Regions from separate parts of the Ezakiella sp. genome, predicted to be linked through region 2. Evidence: riboswitches for the same ligand, from Rfam matches in the RefSeq annotation. Region 2 holds a riboswitch; the other holds the start of a gene.
What was found. A riboswitch is a leader RNA that binds a small molecule or an ion and turns the genes downstream of it on or off. The one in region 2 is predicted to bind thiamine pyrophosphate.
Positions count from the first base shown of each region.

Region 1: linked by a shared signal. The riboswitch ahead of thiT (energy-coupled thiamine transporter ThiT) and the one ahead of thiC (phosphomethylpyrimidine synthase ThiC) in region 2 are both predicted to bind thiamine pyrophosphate.

Region 1 is NZ_JAXFOB010000025.1:882-5,306, reverse strand. Features, by position in the region: gene SPI61_RS05465 (MATE family efflux transporter) at 1-1,247, shown strand, start outside; TPP riboswitch at 1,486-1,574, shown strand; gene thiT (energy-coupled thiamine transporter ThiT) at 1,637-2,197, shown strand; gene thiW (energy coupling factor transporter S component ThiW) at 2,187-2,723, shown strand; gene SPI61_RS05450 (hydroxyethylthiazole kinase) at 2,766-3,494, shown strand; gene thiE (thiamine phosphate synthase) at 3,497-4,132, shown strand; gene thiD (bifunctional hydroxymethylpyrimidine kinase/phosphomethylpyrimidine kinase) at 4,125-4,425, shown strand, end outside.
Region 2 is NZ_JAXFOB010000007.1:58,842-63,266, reverse strand. Features, by position in the region: gene ybaK (Cys-tRNA(Pro) deacylase) at 1-28, shown strand, start outside; gene SPI61_RS00855 (serine dehydratase subunit alpha family protein) at 148-1,425, shown strand; gene SPI61_RS00850 (hypothetical protein) at 1,469-1,678, opposite strand; TPP riboswitch at 1,835-1,933, shown strand; gene thiC (phosphomethylpyrimidine synthase ThiC) at 1,959-3,257, shown strand; gene SPI61_RS00840 (zinc ribbon domain-containing protein) at 3,311-4,414, opposite strand.

The DNA of each region.
Region 1 (4,425 bases), on a different contig from region 2:
TAATAGTAGTTGGAAAGTTCACAGGTCACCACGCACTCGCTGCGGTTGGCGCAACAGGTCCTGTTATAAATCTATTGGTAACTATGTTTATGGGCATCTCACTCGGCGCCTCGGTTATAATGGGGAAAAATGTCGGAGCGAGAGATTTTAAAAACGCACAGGACACTCTCCACACCGCAATCGGAATTTCAATTCTCGGGGGTATACTTGTTTTATTTGCGGGAATTTTTACTGCGATGCCGCTTCTAAGACTTATGCAAACGCCGCCGGAAGTAATTGAACTTGCGGGAGAATACTTAAAAATATATTATATCGGTATGCCGGGATTTATGGTTTATAACTTCGGCTCCGCACTTTTGAGGGCAATCGGTGACTCGAGAAGACCGATGTACTTTTTGACAATCTCCGGAATTTTTAATGTTATTTGTAATCTCATTTTTGTTATAGTTTTTAAAATGGGCGTTGCAGGTGTTGCGATTGCAACCTCAATTTCGCAATATATCGCAGCGGCTCTTACAGTTGCAAGCCTTCTAAAAGCCGACGGATATATGAAACTCTCATTCGACAAAATCCGAATCAGCAAAGACAAGGCGCTCGGCATGATGAAGATCGGTCTTCCGGCAGGATTTCAAGGTGCGCTTTTCTCAATTTCAAACATTTTAATTCAATCGGGCATAAACTCTTTCGGCTCGGTTGTTATGGCGGGAAACACCGCAGCGGGAAACCTCGAAGGCTTTGTTTATATGGGAATGAACGCGGTTTATCAAACCTCGCTTTCGTTCACATCGCAAAATATGGGCGCAAAACAATACGACCGTGTGAAAAAAATATTTTGGACATGCGTAAGAGTTGTAATAGTTGTCGGACTTGTTCTCGGAGTCGGCGCATGGATTTTTGGGGACAAACTTTTGAGGCTCTACACCGACGAACCGGAAGTAATAAAATATGGTGTCGAAAGACTTGGAGTTGTAAGTGCGACATATTTTCTTTGTGGCATTATGGACACGATGGTCGGCGGACTTCGCGGAATGGGCTATTCAATCACTCCGATGATTATAGGCTTGACGGCGGTTTGTATTTTAAGAATGATTTGGATTGCAACGATTTTTCAATCGATTCACACTCCGGTCGTACTCTATCTAAGCTACCCGCTCAGTTGGACAGTTGCTGCAATCGGAAACTATGTTAACTATTTGTATGCGATGAAAAAGCTCGACAAAATGAAAGCGGAAGAGGCTACTGCATAGCAATTTTTAAGCATTCGGGCAATTCTTTTAAATAGAATACATTGACTAAAAAGCTCACATAAGTGGGCTTTTTATATTTAAAAAAATTTGAAACCCGTTCGATAATAACGCTTTTTCCATTCCTTTACATTTCATTTTATTTAATGTATAATGGATTTATGTGGTTAATCCACGGGAATTATTTTTCATTATCGGCATGATGCACGCCGTGTCCAAAGGACAAAAGCATCGAAAATTTACTTATCACTGGGGGTGCCTTCGGGCTGAGAGATACCCTATGAACCTGAACCGGGTAATGCCGGCGGAGGGAAGTGGACAAGGTTTGACCTCTTTTTTTCTGTGCAGGTTCCCCGGGAATCTTCAGTGATTGGAATAAGGAGGTTTTTTTAATGAGTAAAAAGATGAATACTCAAATTTTGGTTGAAGGCGGCATTATGGTCGCACTTGCATTTGTTTTGGGAGAAATTAAACTTTTCAAATTACCGCAAGGCGGATCCGTCACTTTGGGACTTATGATTCCTATTATTTTTTATTCTCTAAGACACGGCGTTGGCACAGGTGTTCTTGCAGGTGTTGTTTTGGGACTTTTAAAACTCGCAAACGGCGGATATTTTGTAAGCATTCCGCAAGTTATCCTGGACTATCCGGTTGCATTCGGCGCAATCGGACTCTCGGGACTTTTCTCAAAACAATTTAAGAAACAGAAATCAATCGTTCCGGTATTTTGCGGAACATTTGTCGGAGTTTTGGGAAGATTTGTCGCAGCAGTTCTTTCCGGAGTTATTTTCTTTGCGGAAAATGCAAAAGAAATTAATATGAATCCATGGACATATTCAATAAAATACAACGCCACATATCTTGGAATCGAACTTGCAATCGCAGTTGTTGTTATATTTGTTTTAAGAATGTTTATCACAAAAAATTTGACAGGTGATAAAATTGGCAGATAAAAAAATCAGCACAAAAAAATTGGCGCTTGCAGGCGTTTTAATCGCAGTGGCAGTTGCGGGAAGTACATTCTCATTTCCAATCGCAGGAAGCAAATGCGCACCGGTTCAACACTTTGTAAACGTTGTCGGCGCTGTATTTTTGGGACCGGTTTTAAATGTTATAGTTGCATTTATTGCATCTTTAATAAGAAATCTCGCAGGTCTCGGCAGCCCTCTCGCATTTCCGGGTTCAATGGTCGGCGCTTTACTTTCGGCGCTCGTGTTTAAATATTCTAAAAAGTTGTTACCGACTCTCGTGGGCGAAGTTTTTGGAACCGGAGTTTTGGGTGGAATGCTTTCTTATCCGATTGCAATTTGGTTTATGGGAAAAACCGCCGCACAAATCGGCGTTTTCACATTTGTAGTTCCGTTTTTGGTATCTACAATCGGCGGCTCAATCATCGCAGGCATCACATTGTTTGCGCTTAAAAACACCGGAGCCGTAAATTTTAATAATATTGATGACAAAAATTACAAACAAATTTAAATAGAGCCCCGCCACGGGGCTTTATACATATGGGGTGAGAAAATGAAAAAATATTTCATACATGCAATTACAAACTATGTTTCGATTTATAATGTTGCGGCAATCATAAAAGCGACGGGCGCATATCCGATTATGGCGGACGATTATAACGAAAGCGCATCGATTACAAAAAATGCCGACGCTCTCTATATAAATCTCGGCATGTTAAACGAGAATAAAAAAATAGCGATAAAAAATTCGATTCGGGCGGCGAATGAAAAGGGCATTCCGATTGTCGTGGACCCCGTCGGAATCGGCGCAAGCGAATATAGGCGCGAGTTCTTCTTTGAAATTTTAAATGAGATAAAGTCGGGAGCTATTAAAGCGAACTTGAGCGAAATTCTTTCCATATATAACGGCGAAAAAAGTCACGGCGTGGACAACGAGCACGAGATGAGTGAAGACGAAAAAATAGAAGTGCTTCAAAAACTCTCAAAGAAATATGGTATAATATTTGTAATGACAGGCGAGGCGAACATTGCGGCGGACGGCGACGAGTTTATAAAAGTTTCGGGTGGAAGCGAAATGTTAAAAAACATTGTCGGCTCGGGTTGTATGCTCGGCGGAATTGTAGCTGCAAGTGTCTCGAAGGGGCTGAGTCTTAAAAATGTGAAAGCGGCGCTCGATATTTCACGTGATGCGTCACTTTTGGCGGAGAAAAATAAGAAATGCGGACCGATGGAATTTTTAAACGAATATATAGATTCGGTCCATAAAAATAGGGAGGAATAAATTTGGATTTAAAATTGTATGGAATCACCGACCCGCGGTGGACAAAAAACGACGACGAGTTTTTCAACTCAATTCGAAAAGCACTGGACGGCGGAGTCTCAATCTTGCAGCTCAGGGAAAAGGACACGCCGTACGAAGAATTTCTATTTAGAGCAAAGGAAGTCAAAAAAATATGCGACGAATACAAAGTGCCGCTCATAATAAACGACAATGTAGAAATCATGGAAGCGGTTGACGCCGCAGGTGTTCACTTGGGAAGAAGCGATGCTTCGATTAAAGAAGTGCGGAAAAAATATCCAAAGAAAATTATCGGCGCAACGGTTAAAACGATTTTGCAGGCAATTCTTTCGAAAGCGGCGGGTGCAAGCTATTTCGGAGTGGGCGCTGTGAATCCGTCGTCGACAAAAACTGATGCCGTGCCGATTGATGTGAAAAGAATTAATGAAATAGACGAAGCGGCGGGCGTTCCGATTGTTGCAATAGGCGGAATAAATCTCGAAAATATGGAGAATTTAAGCGGAGCAAGGATTGATGGCATTGCCGTGAGCGAAGCGATTTTTGGAAGCGGTGACGTGGAAGAGAGCGCGCGACTTTTGAAGGAAAAATTTTTGGAAATGACGAGGAAACACCATGCATAAATCACTTACAATTGCGGGCTCCGACTCGTCGGGCGGCGCAGGAATACAAGCGGATTTAAAGACGATGACCGCACTTGGCGTTTACGGAATGAGTGCCATCACGGCTTTGACCGCTCAAAACACAACGGGCGTTCAATCGATTTTCGAAGTCACGCCGAAATTTTTGGAAGAAGAACTCGACTCGATTTTTACGGATATATTTCCGGACAGCGTAAAAATCGGAATGGTTTCGAATGCGGATTTGATTCGAGTGATTTCGAAAAAACTTAGAGAATACAACGCAAAAAACATCG
Region 2 (4,425 bases):
TTTTGAAATTTCAAAATACAAGGATTGATATCTGTCGGGGCAAAACGCCTCGGCAGTTTTTTATGTAAAAATAATTATATAAATCCGGTTTAAATGTTGCCGAAATCACAATAAAATGTTAGAATAGTATTTAGGAGGATTGTTTTAATGAAGATTGAAACTTATAATACTTATATTGAAATTCTTAAAAGTGAATTGAAGCCCGCAATGGGTTGCACGGAGCCTATTGCCATTGCACTCGCTTCAGCGAAGTGCAGAGAAATTCTGGGAAAAACTCCGCAAAAAATTACCGCAACATGTAGCGGAAACATAATAAAAAATGTAAAAGCTGTGCTCGTGCCGAATTCAAACGGGCAAAAAGGCGTTGAAGCCGCAGCTGTTTTGGGCGCAGTCGCCGGCGACAGCTCGCTCGGACTTGAAGTTATATCAAAAGCCACAAAGGACGATGCCGAACTTGCAAGAAAACTTGTAAACGAAGGTATATGCAGCGTTAAACTTAAAGAAGGCGTCGACAATCTGTATATTGAAATCGAACAAATCGCAGGCGATGACAAAGCGATTGTTGAAGTTATTACTAAACACGATAATATTACTTATATAGAAAAAAACGGAGAAGTGATTTTAAAGGGAGAAAATGTTCTAAAAAAAGAAAATTCAAAGAAAGAACTTTTAAATCTCGATGAAATTTACGAGTTTGCAAACACCGTTAAAATAGATGATATAAGAGAAGTCATTCAAAGACAAATCGACTACAACACCGCCATCTCCGAAGAAGGAATCACGAATGATTGGGGCGAATGCGTAGGAAAAACAACTCTGGAAATCGGGGACAACAGCGTGCGTACAAAAGCAATTGCAATGGCAGCCGCAGGTTCTGATGCGCGTATGAACGGTTGCGCTCTTCCGGTCGTTATAAATTCCGGCAGCGGCAATCAAGGAATGACTTGCACTCTTCCGGTGGTAGTATATGCAAAAGACCTCGGCGTGAGCGAAGAAAAACTTATGAGAGCTCTGGTTTTTACAAATTTTATAGCAATTCACCAAAAGAGATATATCGGGGACCTTTCCGCATATTGCGGTGCGGTTTCCGCAGGTGCGGCAGCAGGCTGCGGCATCGCATATCTCCACGATGAACCGTTTGAAATTATAAAATACACACTCACAAACACTCTTGCAACAACCAGCGGCATTGTGTGCGACGGTGCAAAATCCTCGTGCGCTTCGAAAATTGCTGCTTCCGTAAATGCTTCGATTCTAGCATATGAAATGGCAAAAAGAGGCAGGCATTTCCGCCCGGGCGAAGGAATAGTTGCAAATGATGCTGAAGAGACCGTTCAAAACGTCGGACATGTCGCAAAAGAAGGCATGCGCGAGACAGACGTTGAAATTTTACACCTTATGAACAATAATATTCCAAAAGCATAATATAATAAATATAAAAAAGATGCAGCCAATTCGGTTGCATCTTCTATTTTAATTTTGAAATTGTCTCAGCCACTTCGAAATAGCCCACAAAATAAATCAGCAAATTTAAAATTGCTATCGAGATTGCAAGCAAAACAAGCGACTGTTTTTTTCCATATTTATGGCTCAGATTTTCATAAAAATTTACTATAAGAGCGGAGTTTATCACAAGCACAAAAACTTTTAAAACGCTTTGAAATGAAATCAAAACCATGCCGCAATATAAAAAACAAGCGTTGCCGTCAATATTTCAAAAAAATAGTTCATATATTTTTTCATAGAGCGCCTCCCAATAGTTATTATATCACAAGATCGGACAGACACAAATTCCGGGTTTTACATATTTTCTATTTTATATTATAATATTAATACGAATATTTGTGGGAGCTTTTTGCTGAGAGTAACTTTTTAGTTTGACCATTTGAACCTGTAGGATAATGCCTGCGTAGGGATTGCAAGAGGAACCCCTGTATTATTAGGAGGTTTTTTTATTTATGAAATATAAGACACAGATGGAAGCCGCAAAACACGGTTTTGTTACCGACGAAATGAAAATTGTAGCTGAGAAAGAAGGCGTTTCAACGGATTATCTTTTGGAAAAAATCGCAATCGGCGAAATAATTATTCCAAGAAATAAAAATCATAATTCGATTTCACCCGAAGGAATCGGCACGGGATTAAAGACAAAAATCAATGTCAATCTCGGAATATCAAAAGATATAAACGATATGGAGCTCGAGATGAAAAAAGTCGACATGGCTCTCAGTCTCGGCGCCGAAGCGATAATGGACCTTTCGAATTATGGAAAGACCCAAGAGTTTAGAAAAAAACTTATTGAAAAGTCCACCGCGATGATTGGAACTGTTCCGATGTACGACGCGGTCGGTTTTCTAGACAAGGGATTAAGTTTTATTAAGCCTGAAGAATTTCTCGACGTTGTAAGAAATCATGCGGAAAACGGAGTCGACTTCGTGACCATTCACGCCGGTATAAACAGACAAAATGCGGAAATTTATTTGAGAAACAGACGTGTGAACGAAATCGTTTCAAGGGGCGGCTCACTTCTTTTCGGTTGGATGAAGATGAACGACAGAGAAAATCCGTTTTATGAATACTACGATGAGCTTTTGGAAATCTGCAGAGAGTATGATGTCACACTCTCGCTCGGCGACTCACTTCGTCCGGGCGGAATAACCGATGCGACCGACCCGGGGCAAATTTCAGAACTAATCACTCTAGGCGAACTGACAAAGAGAGCGTGGGAAAAGGATGTGCAAGTTATGATTGAAGGACCGGGGCATGTGCCGATTGGAGACATCGAGATGAATGTTAAACTCGAGAAAAAGCTCTGCCACAATGCGCCGTTTTATGTATTGGGACCGCTTGTAACTGACGTTGCGCCCGGATACGACCACATCACATCAGCCATCGGCGGTGCAATCGCTGCAGCGCACGGTGCGGACTTCCTTTGCTATGTAACGCCTGCGGAACATTTGAGACTTCCTGATGTCGACGACGTCAAAGAAGGAATCATCGCCGCAAAAATCGCCGCTCATGCCGGAGATATTAACAAAATCAAAAGCGCACGAGAATGGGACCTCAAAATGAGCAAGCGCCGCCAAAAACTCGATTGGGAAGGCATGTTCGAGCTTGCACTGGACCCTGAAAAAGCAAGGCGCTACAGAGCCGAGTCAAAGCCGACGGACGAAAACACCTGCACAATGTGTGGAGCAATGTGCTCTATGAAAAATATGAACTTGATTCTCGAGGGCAAGGATATAAAAATCGACTAAAGAAAAAAGCTTGTATTCCCGATTGGGAGCAAGCTTTTTTTGCACATATTTTTTTATTTTTTCGAATCGCCCGGTTTAAATATTTTCCAAATGTCGCTCGACGTGCTTTTTAAAAAATCATAAACATTTGTATTTTTCAAATATTCCTCGGACTCTTTCAGGAAATTTTGCATTGCAACCTTTCCCATCTCGTAACCGTTCCCGATTTTTTCACAGCTCTTCTTTGAAAAATCTGTCGTAGCTTCAACGCTCTTCGAGAACATTTCCTCAAACTTTTCCTTTCCCATAAATTCGCTCAGCTTTTTCATGTTTTCGCTTTGGAAAAATTTGTTGACCGAGTCCATATTCTTTTTGTATGCGTCGTTTATATTTTCCCAACTTTTTTCGGCACCTTTCTTTACATTTTTCGCCTGTTCATTCGAAAAATCGAAAATCGCCTTTGTCGCCTTTTTTCCGTAGTCATTTATCGAACCGTAAACATTGTTTATAGTCTCTTTCATCGCCTCGAGCTCTGCACTTTCCGAAATCTCCCTTTCGACATTGTCTACGAGTGCATTGAAATCTATTTTATTATAATTCTCCGTAACATAGTGCACCAATTTTTCCGGATTCATCTTCTCGAACATTTCTAAAATTTCTTTTCTGCCGCTATCCAAAATTTCATTCTCTTGAAAAGGTTTTGTGAGGAACTTAAACGGCTCTTTGAAATCAAAATCGTCAATTTCATTTTTTAAATACGCGATATAAAGCCTCGCTTCGAGAGGCGTCTTAAAATCGAGCACCGAGTTGTCCTTAAAAACTTCTTTCAGCTCATCGTGCACTTCGTCTCCCCTGCCTGCTTTAATATATGAATCGATAATCTTGAGCTTTTTTTCATAATTCATCTCGTGAGCCCTTGTCACCGGATATTTCTCAGCAATCTTTTCATAATTTCCCTTTTTGTACTCATAACTGAAGTCGAAAAAGAAATAGCTTGCAACAAATACAATCGCAACTATTGAAACAGTTATAAGAAGCGCTTTCCAAAAATCGCCGAGTCCGGATTTGGTCTCGGAAACCCTTTCTTTAAAATCCTTTTCTTTCTCCGTCGGCTCCCCGCAAAATCCGCAGAACTTGGAGTTGTCATCTATTTTATTTCCACATTTTTTACAATACATAATTCCCTCCA